DNA from 3 places in the Bacillus sp. AMCV2 genome. Region 2 is predicted to be linked to each of the others. Evidence: riboswitches for the same ligand, from Rfam matches in the RefSeq annotation. Region 2 holds a riboswitch; each other region holds the start of a gene.
What was found. Region 2 has a riboswitch for thiamine pyrophosphate ahead of thiU (HMP/thiamine ABC transporter substrate-binding protein ThiU). Riboswitches for the same ligand answer to the same signal wherever they lie in the genome.
Positions count from the first base shown of each region.

Region 1: linked by a shared signal. The riboswitch ahead of thiC (phosphomethylpyrimidine synthase ThiC) and the one ahead of thiU (HMP/thiamine ABC transporter substrate-binding protein ThiU) in region 2 are both predicted to bind thiamine pyrophosphate.
Region 3: linked by a shared signal. The riboswitch ahead of ylmB (N-formyl-4-amino-5-aminomethyl-2-methylpyrimidine deformylase) and the one ahead of thiU (HMP/thiamine ABC transporter substrate-binding protein ThiU) in region 2 are both predicted to bind thiamine pyrophosphate.

Region 1 is NZ_JBVYIB010000002.1:951,429-954,705, forward strand. Features, by position in the region: gene AC0OMA_RS05005 (hypothetical protein) at 1-121, shown strand, start outside; gene AC0OMA_RS05010 (spore coat protein) at 205-477, opposite strand; partial or broken gene AC0OMA_RS05015 (Type 1 glutamine amidotransferase-like domain-containing protein) at 557-1,209, shown strand; TPP riboswitch at 1,278-1,385, shown strand; gene thiC (phosphomethylpyrimidine synthase ThiC) at 1,518-3,277, shown strand, end outside.
Region 2 is NZ_JBVYIB010000002.1:1,386,771-1,390,047, forward strand. Features, by position in the region: gene AC0OMA_RS07370 (ABC transporter ATP-binding protein) at 1-778, opposite strand, end outside; gene AC0OMA_RS07375 (ECF transporter S component) at 765-1,364, opposite strand; gene thiU (HMP/thiamine ABC transporter substrate-binding protein ThiU) at 1,366-1,968, opposite strand; TPP riboswitch at 2,065-2,177, opposite strand; gene ykoG (two-component system response regulator YkoG) at 2,279-2,965, shown strand; gene ykoH (two-component system sensor histidine kinase YkoH) at 2,969-3,277, shown strand, end outside.
Region 3 is NZ_JBVYIB010000002.1:1,599,341-1,602,617, forward strand. Features, by position in the region: gene sigE (RNA polymerase sporulation sigma factor SigE) at 1-123, shown strand, start outside; gene sigG (RNA polymerase sporulation sigma factor SigG) at 263-1,045, shown strand; gene AC0OMA_RS08470 (ABC transporter ATP-binding protein) at 1,193-1,987, shown strand; TPP riboswitch at 2,000-2,101, shown strand; gene ylmB (N-formyl-4-amino-5-aminomethyl-2-methylpyrimidine deformylase) at 2,189-3,277, shown strand, end outside.

The sequences.
Region 1 (3,277 bases), 440 kb from region 2:
GGATATAAACAATATTTCCGAAAGGCTGAGAAACGGCGATCTCAGTTTAGACCGATTAAGCGGTGAAGACGCGTTTATAAAAGAAACGGTAAACGAGGCTTTAAGAAGAGTGGAGCAATAAAAAAGAGGCGGCATCTCATCTTTGAGATCCCGTCTCTTTTGGTGGTCTTTGCTGTAAGATAAAGCGAATCGATTTGAAATTGCTCACCCGAGCCACCCCTTTTCTAACAGAAAATCTGACAGTTCATCTTGGAGATGAATGGCTGTATCTAATTGATCATGCAACGCTCTTCTGATGTGGGGATTTTCGGCTTCTGTTATTGCGACAGTGTATTTGTTAATGCTGGTTTTTATTGTTGTTAACAAATCAAGAATATCTTTGGGACAAAGACTTTGTTCAATGGGAAACCACCTCCTTTGTTTTTTTAGCAGCTCCTGATAAGAAAGTATTTGGCTTTGTTTCTTGCTTCTATACAAAATGCTATAATAAGCAACAAATTTGTTGGGGGGTGTGATGATGAAGCAGATTATTGCGATGGGGGGCGGGGGTTTTTCGATGGAGCCGGATAATTTGTCCCTCGATCAATATATCCTCAATCAATCAAAACGAGAGCAGCCTCGTATTTGTTTTTTGCCGACGGCGAGCGGAGATTCCCAAAACTATATTCAGCGGTTTTATCATGCATTTCAAACACTGGATTGTGTGCCGTCTATTTATCTTTGTTTAAGCCGCCATCAACAGATTTAGCTTCTTTTGTTATGGAAATGGACGTGATTTATGTTGGCGGGGGAAATACGCGGAATTTACTTGTGTTATGGAAAGAGTGGGGGCTGGACCATATTCTCAGGGAAGCATGGAAGAACGGTGTGGTCCTAGCTGGATTAAGTGCCGGTGCGATCTGCTGGTTTGAAGAAGGGGTGACAGATTCAGCCGGACCGCTGACAGGTTTGAAAAGTTTAGGTTTTTTGCAAGGGAGCTTTTGTCCCCATTATGACGGGGAAAAGGATCGGAGACCGGCATACCACCAGTTGATATCTAACAAGTTCTTATGCAGTGGCTATGCAGCGGATGATGGGGCTGCTCTCCATTTCATAAATGATCAGCTGTTTCAAATCGTGAGTTCAAGAGCGGGTGCAAAGGCATATCGGGTGATAATGGGGGAACATGAAGTATCTGAAATCCCGTTGCCGGTCAAATATTTGGGATGAATTAGCTGAATATTTTCTATATTCCTCTTTTTTTCAGATTGGTTTTATGTTAAGATGAGGGCGAAATCAATAGTTACTGGGGGTGCCCGCTTTCGGGCTGAGAGAGAAGGTAAGCTTCTTAACCCTTTGGACCTGATCTGGTTCGTACCAGCGTGGGGAAGTAGAGGAATTGTTTTTGTTATTGTCGTGCTGGGCAATAATATGTTTCTTTCTGACTGTAACCGGGTTCATTTATATGAATCCGGTTTTTTGTGCTGGTTATGGGCTTGATTTTGTCCTTTCAAACGAAGAAAGGGGAAGGAAAAGTAATGCAAAACAATTCAGTGCAGCAAGCCAACATTTCCATTATGTCAAGTTTTTCAGGTAGCAAGAAGGTATACGTGGAGGGTTCTTCTTCGGACATCCAAGTGCCGATGAGGGAGATTGCATTGAGTCCGACGACGGGATCGTTCGGCGAAGAGGAAAACGCGCCTGTGCGTGTCTATGATACAAGCGGACCGTATACGGACCCTGAAGTAACCATTAATATTCAAGAAGGATTAAAGCCGCTCCGCCAAAAATGGATCACAGAGCGCGGTGACGTGGAAGAGTATGAAGGTCGGGCTATAAAACCAGAAGATAACGGTTATAAAAAAGCAAATCCAAACGTAAGCTACCCAGGATTAAAGCGGAAACCGCTGAGGGCGAAGGCAGGTCAAAATGTTACTCAAATGCACTATGCAAAAAAGGGGATCATTACACCTGAGATGGAATTTATCGCCATTCGTGAGCATGTGTCTCCTGAATTCGTCAGAGACGAGGTAGCCAGCGGCCGGGCGATTATTCCTTCAAACATTAATCACCCTGAAAGTGAGCCAATGATTATCGGCCGGAATTTTCATGTGAAGATTAATGCAAATATCGGGAATTCAGCGGTTACGTCATCCATTGAAGAAGAAGTGGAAAAAATGACGTGGGCCATCCGCTGGGGAGCAGATACAATGATGGATCTCTCTACCGGAAAAGATATTCATACGACGCGTGAATGGATTATCCGCAATTGCCCCGTGCCTGTGGGAACTGTTCCGATTTATCAGGCGCTTGAAAAAGTAAACGGCGTAGCGGAGGATTTAACGTGGGAGATTTATCGTGATACGCTAATCGAGCAGGCAGAGCAGGGAGTGGATTATTTTACGATTCACGCGGGTGTTTTGCTTAGGTATGTACCGCTGACTGCCAAACGGACAACTGGTATTGTGTCACGCGGGGGAGCGATTATGGCGCAGTGGTGTCTGGCTCATCATCAAGAAAGCTTTTTATACACACATTTTGAAGAAATATGTGAGATTATGAAAACGTATGATATTGCTTTCTCTCTTGGGGATGGTTTGCGTCCCGGATCAATTGCTGATGCCAATGACGAAGCGCAGTTTGCTGAATTAGAGACGCTTGGAGAGCTGACGCAAATTGCCTGGAAGCATGATGTTCAGGTGATGATTGAGGGTCCTGGACATGTTCCGATGCATAAAATCAAAGAGAACGTCGATAAACAAATGGACATTTGTAAAGAAGCGCCTTTTTACACATTGGGGCCGCTGACAACGGATATTGCCCCGGGATATGACCATATTACTTCAGCGATCGGAGCGGCGATGATCGGTTGGTACGGGACAGCAATGCTTTGTTATGTAACGCCGAAGGAGCATTTAGGGCTGCCAAACCGTGATGATGTTCGTGAAGGAGTCATTACATATAAGATTGCTGCGCACGCTGCAGACCTTGCAAAAGGGCATCCTGGGGCGCAAATCCGGGATGATGCGTTATCGAAAGCCCGTTTTGAATTCCGTTGGCGGGATCAGTTTAATCTATCTCTTGATCCAGAGAGAGCGCTTGAATACCATGATGAAACCTTGCCTGCTGAAGGAGCAAAAACCGCTCACTTTTGTTCCATGTGCGGTCCGAAATTTTGCAGCATGAGAATTTCACAGGATATTCGGGATTATGCGAAGAAAAACGATCTCAGTGAAGCAGAAGCCATAAATAAAGGATTAAAAGAAAAAGCAAAAGAGTTTGTCGATACGGGAAGCAA
Region 2 (3,277 bases):
CCTGCAGATGACAGACCTTTGGAATGGCGATGCCCAATTTCTTTAGTGTCTCCGCTTCATGCTGAAATAGATTTTTCGTCAGGCCATCCAGCGCCTTTTTGCCTGATTTGTCGAGCACGATCGTTCTCTCAATCCAAGGCGCCCATTCATCAAGCTGGTGCTCAATGACGAGGAGGCTGAAACCTTTTTCCCGCTGAAGATCTTTCATCAGATGAACGAACTCCCGTGCTGAGAAAGGGTCTAAAAGAGAGGTCGGCTCATCTAAAATAATAAGCTCAGGCTCCATCGCCAAAATACAGGCGAGAGCCACTTTCTGCTTTTGTCCTCCTGAAAGGGTTGAGATCGTTTTTTCTTTTAAATGGGTAATGCGTAATTTTTCTAATACGGCGTTGATTTTCTCTGTCATTGCTTCTTTTGGAACTTGCAGATTTTCCAGCCCGAACGCTATTTCGTCCTCCACCGTCAGCATGCAGAACTGCTGATCAGGATCCTGAAAAACGACCCCGGCATGCTGAGCAATCGTTTCGGAGGTTTCAGCATCTGTGACCGGCTTTTGAAATAGAAATGCATGTCCGGACTGAATGCCGTCGCAAGCCTCCGGATATAGACCGTTTAAACAAAGGGCGAGCGAGCTTTTACCGCATCCGCTCGGTCCTAATAATAAAACACATTCTCCTTTTTGAAGCTCAAACGAAATGTCTTGAAAAACCGGTTTCTCGTCTTCTTCATAAGAGAAGCTGAGCTGCTCAACCGTCAGAAGCTCATCAAAGGCTTGCATGTTCTGACGCCCGCTTCCGTTTCTTTTTCAGTTCCTTTCCGAGTGCCATTCCGTTTAACACACCTGTATAAGCGAGAGAGTCGCTGACAGCTTTTCCGAGAAGCCCCGCCAAAAGCGCGCCGGAAATGAGGCGGATCACAAGCATAATGAGCAGATAACCTGGTGAATAGGCTGCATAGCCAGAAACAAAGAGATCATAGATAAAGCTGGCTACTGAAGACCCCATACCGGCCAGCATAAGGACAGGGAGAGAGTATGCTTTCCAGCGTGTTGCAAGAAACACAGCCTCAGCCCCGAGTCCTTGAACAATGCCAATGACGATGACCATCGGGCCAGACGGATTTCCCAGCAGGCACTCAACGAGAGCGGCAATGATTTCAGAAACGAGCGCCGCACCCGGTTTTCGAATCATGTACGCGGCGATCACAGAAACGATAAACCAAATGCCGTAAATCGGTTCATAGGCGATTGCCCCAAACATACCTGCAAGCACGTTTCCGAAATGTGTAAATAATAAATAAACAACGGCAAATACGATACTGATAACCGACATGATGACAATTTCTTTTACTTTCCAGCTTTTCATGTTATCCCTGCTTTCTGTTTTTTCTTGATGGACTGTTAGCCGAAAGATTCACAGTCATGGTGATGTGGTTTGTTTGCTGCTCGGCCATGCGGAAAACGGCTTCCAATGTGCTGAATACGTCATGCGCATCCCCGTCAAGCTCGCTCGCGTAATGGACACCCTGTACGAAAGTGCCTTGGGCTTTTGCAATGTCGACAGCCTTCATAATCAATCCCATATAATCCGGCTCGTTCATTGGATAAAGGGCAAATTGGCACGGCGCTTCCGCCTTCAAGCCTTGGACAGCATCTTCATTGACACGCTTATCACCTTTGGAAAGATATGTATCCCCCTGTGTGTCACCCGGGCATCCAATGGAAAACGTGCCGTTCATGACGATGTGTTGTTCGCTGTTTGCTGCATGAAGGTAAATGGCTTTTGCAGCATCGAATACATGATCAATCGATCCGCGTAACACCGTGCTGATATGGTCGGTTTTCGTCCAAACCTTGGATGTATCTGTTTTTTTCAGCGCAGACTTGATCACACTGATAAAATCATCCGTCATCGGATATAAAGAGAAGCGAAAACCGGCGATTCTGCTTGTACCGCAAATATGCTCCATTTCTCCGACCTCCTGTTTTTTTGGTAAAATAAAAAACTGCATATCCTAAGGGAATATGCAGTCATAGATCGATTAAGCGCACAAAAAAATACACCATTCGGTCAACCTGCACTTCCCCACGCTGGTATTATCCAGATCGGGTCATAAGGGATCAAAGCGCGTTTCTTTCGCGCTTTATCTCAGCCAAAACAGCACCCCTAGTGCTTTCCGTATACAATTTTTTATTTTGACATCATAATAGATGATAAGAATCATTTTGTAAACAACGAAATCATTTTTTTCATATAGGGACGGGAGAGGATGATCAAATTTGGAAAAAGGACACATATTAATTGTGGAAGATGAAGAAAAAATCGCCAGGGTTCTACAGCTTGAATTGGAATATGAAGGATACAGCGTCACCATCAAACACAATGGCACAGAAGGTCTGGATGCGGCAGCGGAAGGCGGGTATTCCTTGGTGCTTCTTGATGTCATGCTTCCGGGGCTTAGCGGACTGGAAGTGCTGCGCCGCTTGAGAAAAACGGATTCGCAGACACCGGTCATATTATTAACGGCGCGAGACAGTATTCCTGATAAGGTAACAGGTCTGGACATCGGTGCAAATGACTATGTCACCAAGCCGTTTGAAATCGAGGAATTGCTTGCGAGAATCAGGGCGGCGTTGCGGCAAAATGGAACAAAAACTGAAGATATCGGCACCTTTCTTACATATGACGATTTGCGGGTGAACGAAAAAACCCGTGAAGTGAGACGCGGAGACAAAGAGGTGGAATTAACGCCGCGGGAATTTGATCTGCTCGTCTATATGCTAAAGCATCCGCAGCAAGTGCTGACAAGGGAGCAAATTCTAAGCTCGGTATGGGGATTTGATTATATCGGTGATACAAATGTCGTGGACGTCTACATAAGATACATCAGAAAAAAACTGGACTATCCTTACGAAAAACAGCTGATCCATACGATTCGCGGGGTCGGCTATGCCATTAAGGGGTAAACGATGAAGCTGAAGACCAAGATTCATCTATACACATCAATATCACTGTTGATTTTATTAATTTTGGTTCATACCGCAGTATATCTCATTTTTTCGTCTGCGCTGACATCAAAGGATGCGGCCCGGCTTGCTGATGAGACGGATAACATTGCCGAAGCGCTGCGTGCCGCTGAAACAGAAGGAGTGGCTTTGCGGGATATGCTGCAGGCCTATCTTCCGGCAAATGGCATGGTGCGTGTAGTGAATGGTGATCAAAAAGCCGTTATGACGATCACAAAAGAAAAAGCCTATAAAGATTTTCCTCTCTCTTTT
Region 3 (3,277 bases), 210 kb from region 2:
GGTGAAGAAGAAAAAACCCAAAAGGATGTAGCGGATATGATGGGGATTTCTCAGTCTTATATTTCGCGGCTTGAGAAAAGAATTATAAAAAGGTTGAGAAAAGAGTTCAACAAAATGGTGTAAAAAATTTTATGGTTAGAACCCCTTGATTTTACAGGGATTTCCTGATTTCGACAGTTTTTCGGTCTGAGTGCAGTGCATATTTTTCCCACCCAAGGAGATACTTAACGTTGTACAGCAGCTCCTGTAGGGAGGGAAAAAAGTGTCGAGAAATAAAGTCGAAATCTGCGGGGTGGATACCTCCAAATTACCAGTACTCAAGAATGAAGAGATGAGAAAGCTGTTTAGGCAGCTGCAGGATGAAGGCGATGATTCAGCAAGAGAAAAGCTTGTAAACGGGAACTTGCGTCTTGTCTTAAGTGTCATTCAACGATTTAATAACAGAGGGGAGTATGTTGATGACTTATTTCAAGTCGGCTGCATCGGACTAATGAAATCCATTGATAATTTTGACCTAAGCCACAATGTTAAGTTTTCAACATACGCTGTACCTATGATTATCGGAGAGATCCGCAGGTATTTACGCGATAATAACCCGATCCGTGTATCAAGATCACTCCGGGACATCGCTTACAAGGCGCTTCAGGTAAGAGAGCGGTTAATCAGTGAGACAAGCAAGGAGCCGACTGCAGAAGACATCGCAAAAGTTCTTGAAGTACCGCATGAGGAAATTGTATTTGCGCTTGATGCCATCCAGGATCCGGTTTCTCTATTTGAACCGATCTATAACGACGGCGGAGACCCGATCTATGTGATGGACCAAATCAGTGATGAGCGCAATACAGATTCACAATGGATTGAAGAGCTGGCTTTAAAAGAGGGCATGAGAAGGCTGAACGATAGGGAAAAAATGATTTTGAGAAAGCGGTTCTTCCAAGGGAAAACCCAAATGGAAGTCGCCGAGGAAATCGGAATTTCTCAAGCGCAGGTGTCCAGACTTGAAAAAGCGGCTATCAAACAAATGAATAAAAATATTCATCAATAATGAAAAGCCTTTAAAACGATGTTGTTTTAAAGGCTTTTCTATTGATTACGGATGGTTTACGTTTTGGAAAAAGTAAGGTATCCTAGTTCGTACAAAGTTTTATGAAAATTAAAACAATTATAAAAGGTAATAAAGAGGAGGACCACGATGATTTTGCAGCTTGACAATGTCTCACTAAAACGGAATGGGAAATGGATACTGAGAGATATTCATTGGAAGGTGGAAGAAAAGGAAAATTGGGTGCTTTACGGCCTAAATGGCGCCGGGAAGACAGCGCTGTTAAATATGCTTTGCTCATATTATTTTCCAACATCAGGCGAGATGCAGGTGCTTGGCCATGAATTTGGCAAAACAGAGCTTGGGGAAAAGCTCAGACGTAAAATTGGCCTCGTCTCAGCAGCTCTTCAGCAAAAATTGTATCCGGCAGATTCAGCCTTTGAAATTGCTTTGAGCGGAGCTTACGCTTCGATTGGGTTATATGAAACGCCAAGTAAGGAAACCAGGGAAAAAGCGATTGGTTTGTTAGAGGACTTGGGAGCAATTGAATATGCCGATCGCCGCTATGAAACCCTTTCTCAAGGGGAAAAACAAAGAGCGTTGATTGCTAGAGCACTAATGGCCGATCCGGAGTTGCTGATACTGGATGAACCAGTCACAGGGCTGGATTTTATTGCCCGGGAAAAGTTGTTAGATACGATTACATACATTGCAAACAAAGAAAATGCACCATCTATCCTTTATGTGACTCATCATGCTGAAGAAATTTTGCCTGTCTTTGATAAAGCCCTTTTATTAAAACAGGGAGAGGTCTTTGGATCCGGAGAAATAAAGGAAATGCTTACTGATCAAGTACTTTCCGCTTTTTTTGATACGCCAATCCATGTATTATGGAATCAGGATCGGCCGTTTTTAACAAGAGCTGAGCCGATAACGAATGCCTGACAAACATATATAGATTCATCCTAGGGGTGCTTTGCGAAGCTGAGAGAGACTTTGTCTCAACCCTTTTGACCTGATCTGGATCATGCCAGCGGAGGGAAGCGGTGAAAAGCGGAGTACATCGGACTCCGTTTGTTTTTATTAAGCCGTTTCATCACATTTGAAACGGCTTTTTTGATTTTAAAGAATAGGAGCGGATTTACATTGGATCAACAAATAGACTCTTTGCAAAAAAAAGTGGAAGAACAAAAGGAGGAGCTTATTCAGCTTGCTAAAACACTGATTTCTTATCAAACACCCGCTCCGCCTGCAAGAAATACAGAGGGCATTCAGTCATGGATTGCGGGTTTTTTAAATGAATTGGGATTCTCGATCGACAAATGGGATGTGTACCCTGGAGATCCCAATGTTGTAGGGAAGCTAAAGGGAACAGATTCAGCAGATTATTATAGCCTGATTATCAATGGTCATGTAGATGTGGCAGAGGTAAAAGAGGATGAAGAATGGGAGCACAATCCGTTTCATCCAATTGAAAAAAACGGTCTCTTAATCGGGCGAGGCGCTTCCGATATGAAGGGCGGAATGGCTTGTGTGCTGTTTGCTGTCAAATTAATTCGTGAAGCCGGCATTGAGCTTCCCGGTGATCTGATTCTGCAATCGGTTATTGGAGAGGAAGTTGGAGAAGCCGGCACACTTGAATGCTGCAAGAGGGGCTACCACGCTGATTTTGCAATTGTCGCGGATACGAGCGATATGCATATTCAAGGCCAAGGTGGTGTCATTACAGGCTGGATCGAAATCAAAAGCAGTCAAACATTTCATGATGGAACGAGACGGAATATGATTCACGCAGGCGGAGGAACATTCGGAGCAAGCGCAATTGAAAAAATGGCAAAAATCATTGCGGGGCTCGGTGAACTTGAGCGCCACTGGTCCATTATGAAAAGTTATCCCGGTTTTAAACCAGGCACAAATACGATTAACCCGGCAGTTATAGAAGGCGGCAGACATGCGGCTTTTATAGCGGACGAATGCCGGCTGTGGATCACAGTCCATTTTTATCCGAATGAAACCCATGACCAAGTGGCAGCGGAAATAGAAGATTACGTCAATCGGCTGAGTGACAGTGATATTTGGCTTAGGGAAAACCGCCCTGTATTCAAGTGGGGAGGCTCATCCATGATAGAAGACAGAGGAGAAATTTTTCCGGCATTGGAAGTTGACCCTGGCCACCCAGGCGTCTTAGCGTTAACTGCCTCTCATGAGAAAGTGAAACGGGAGTGTCCAATTATT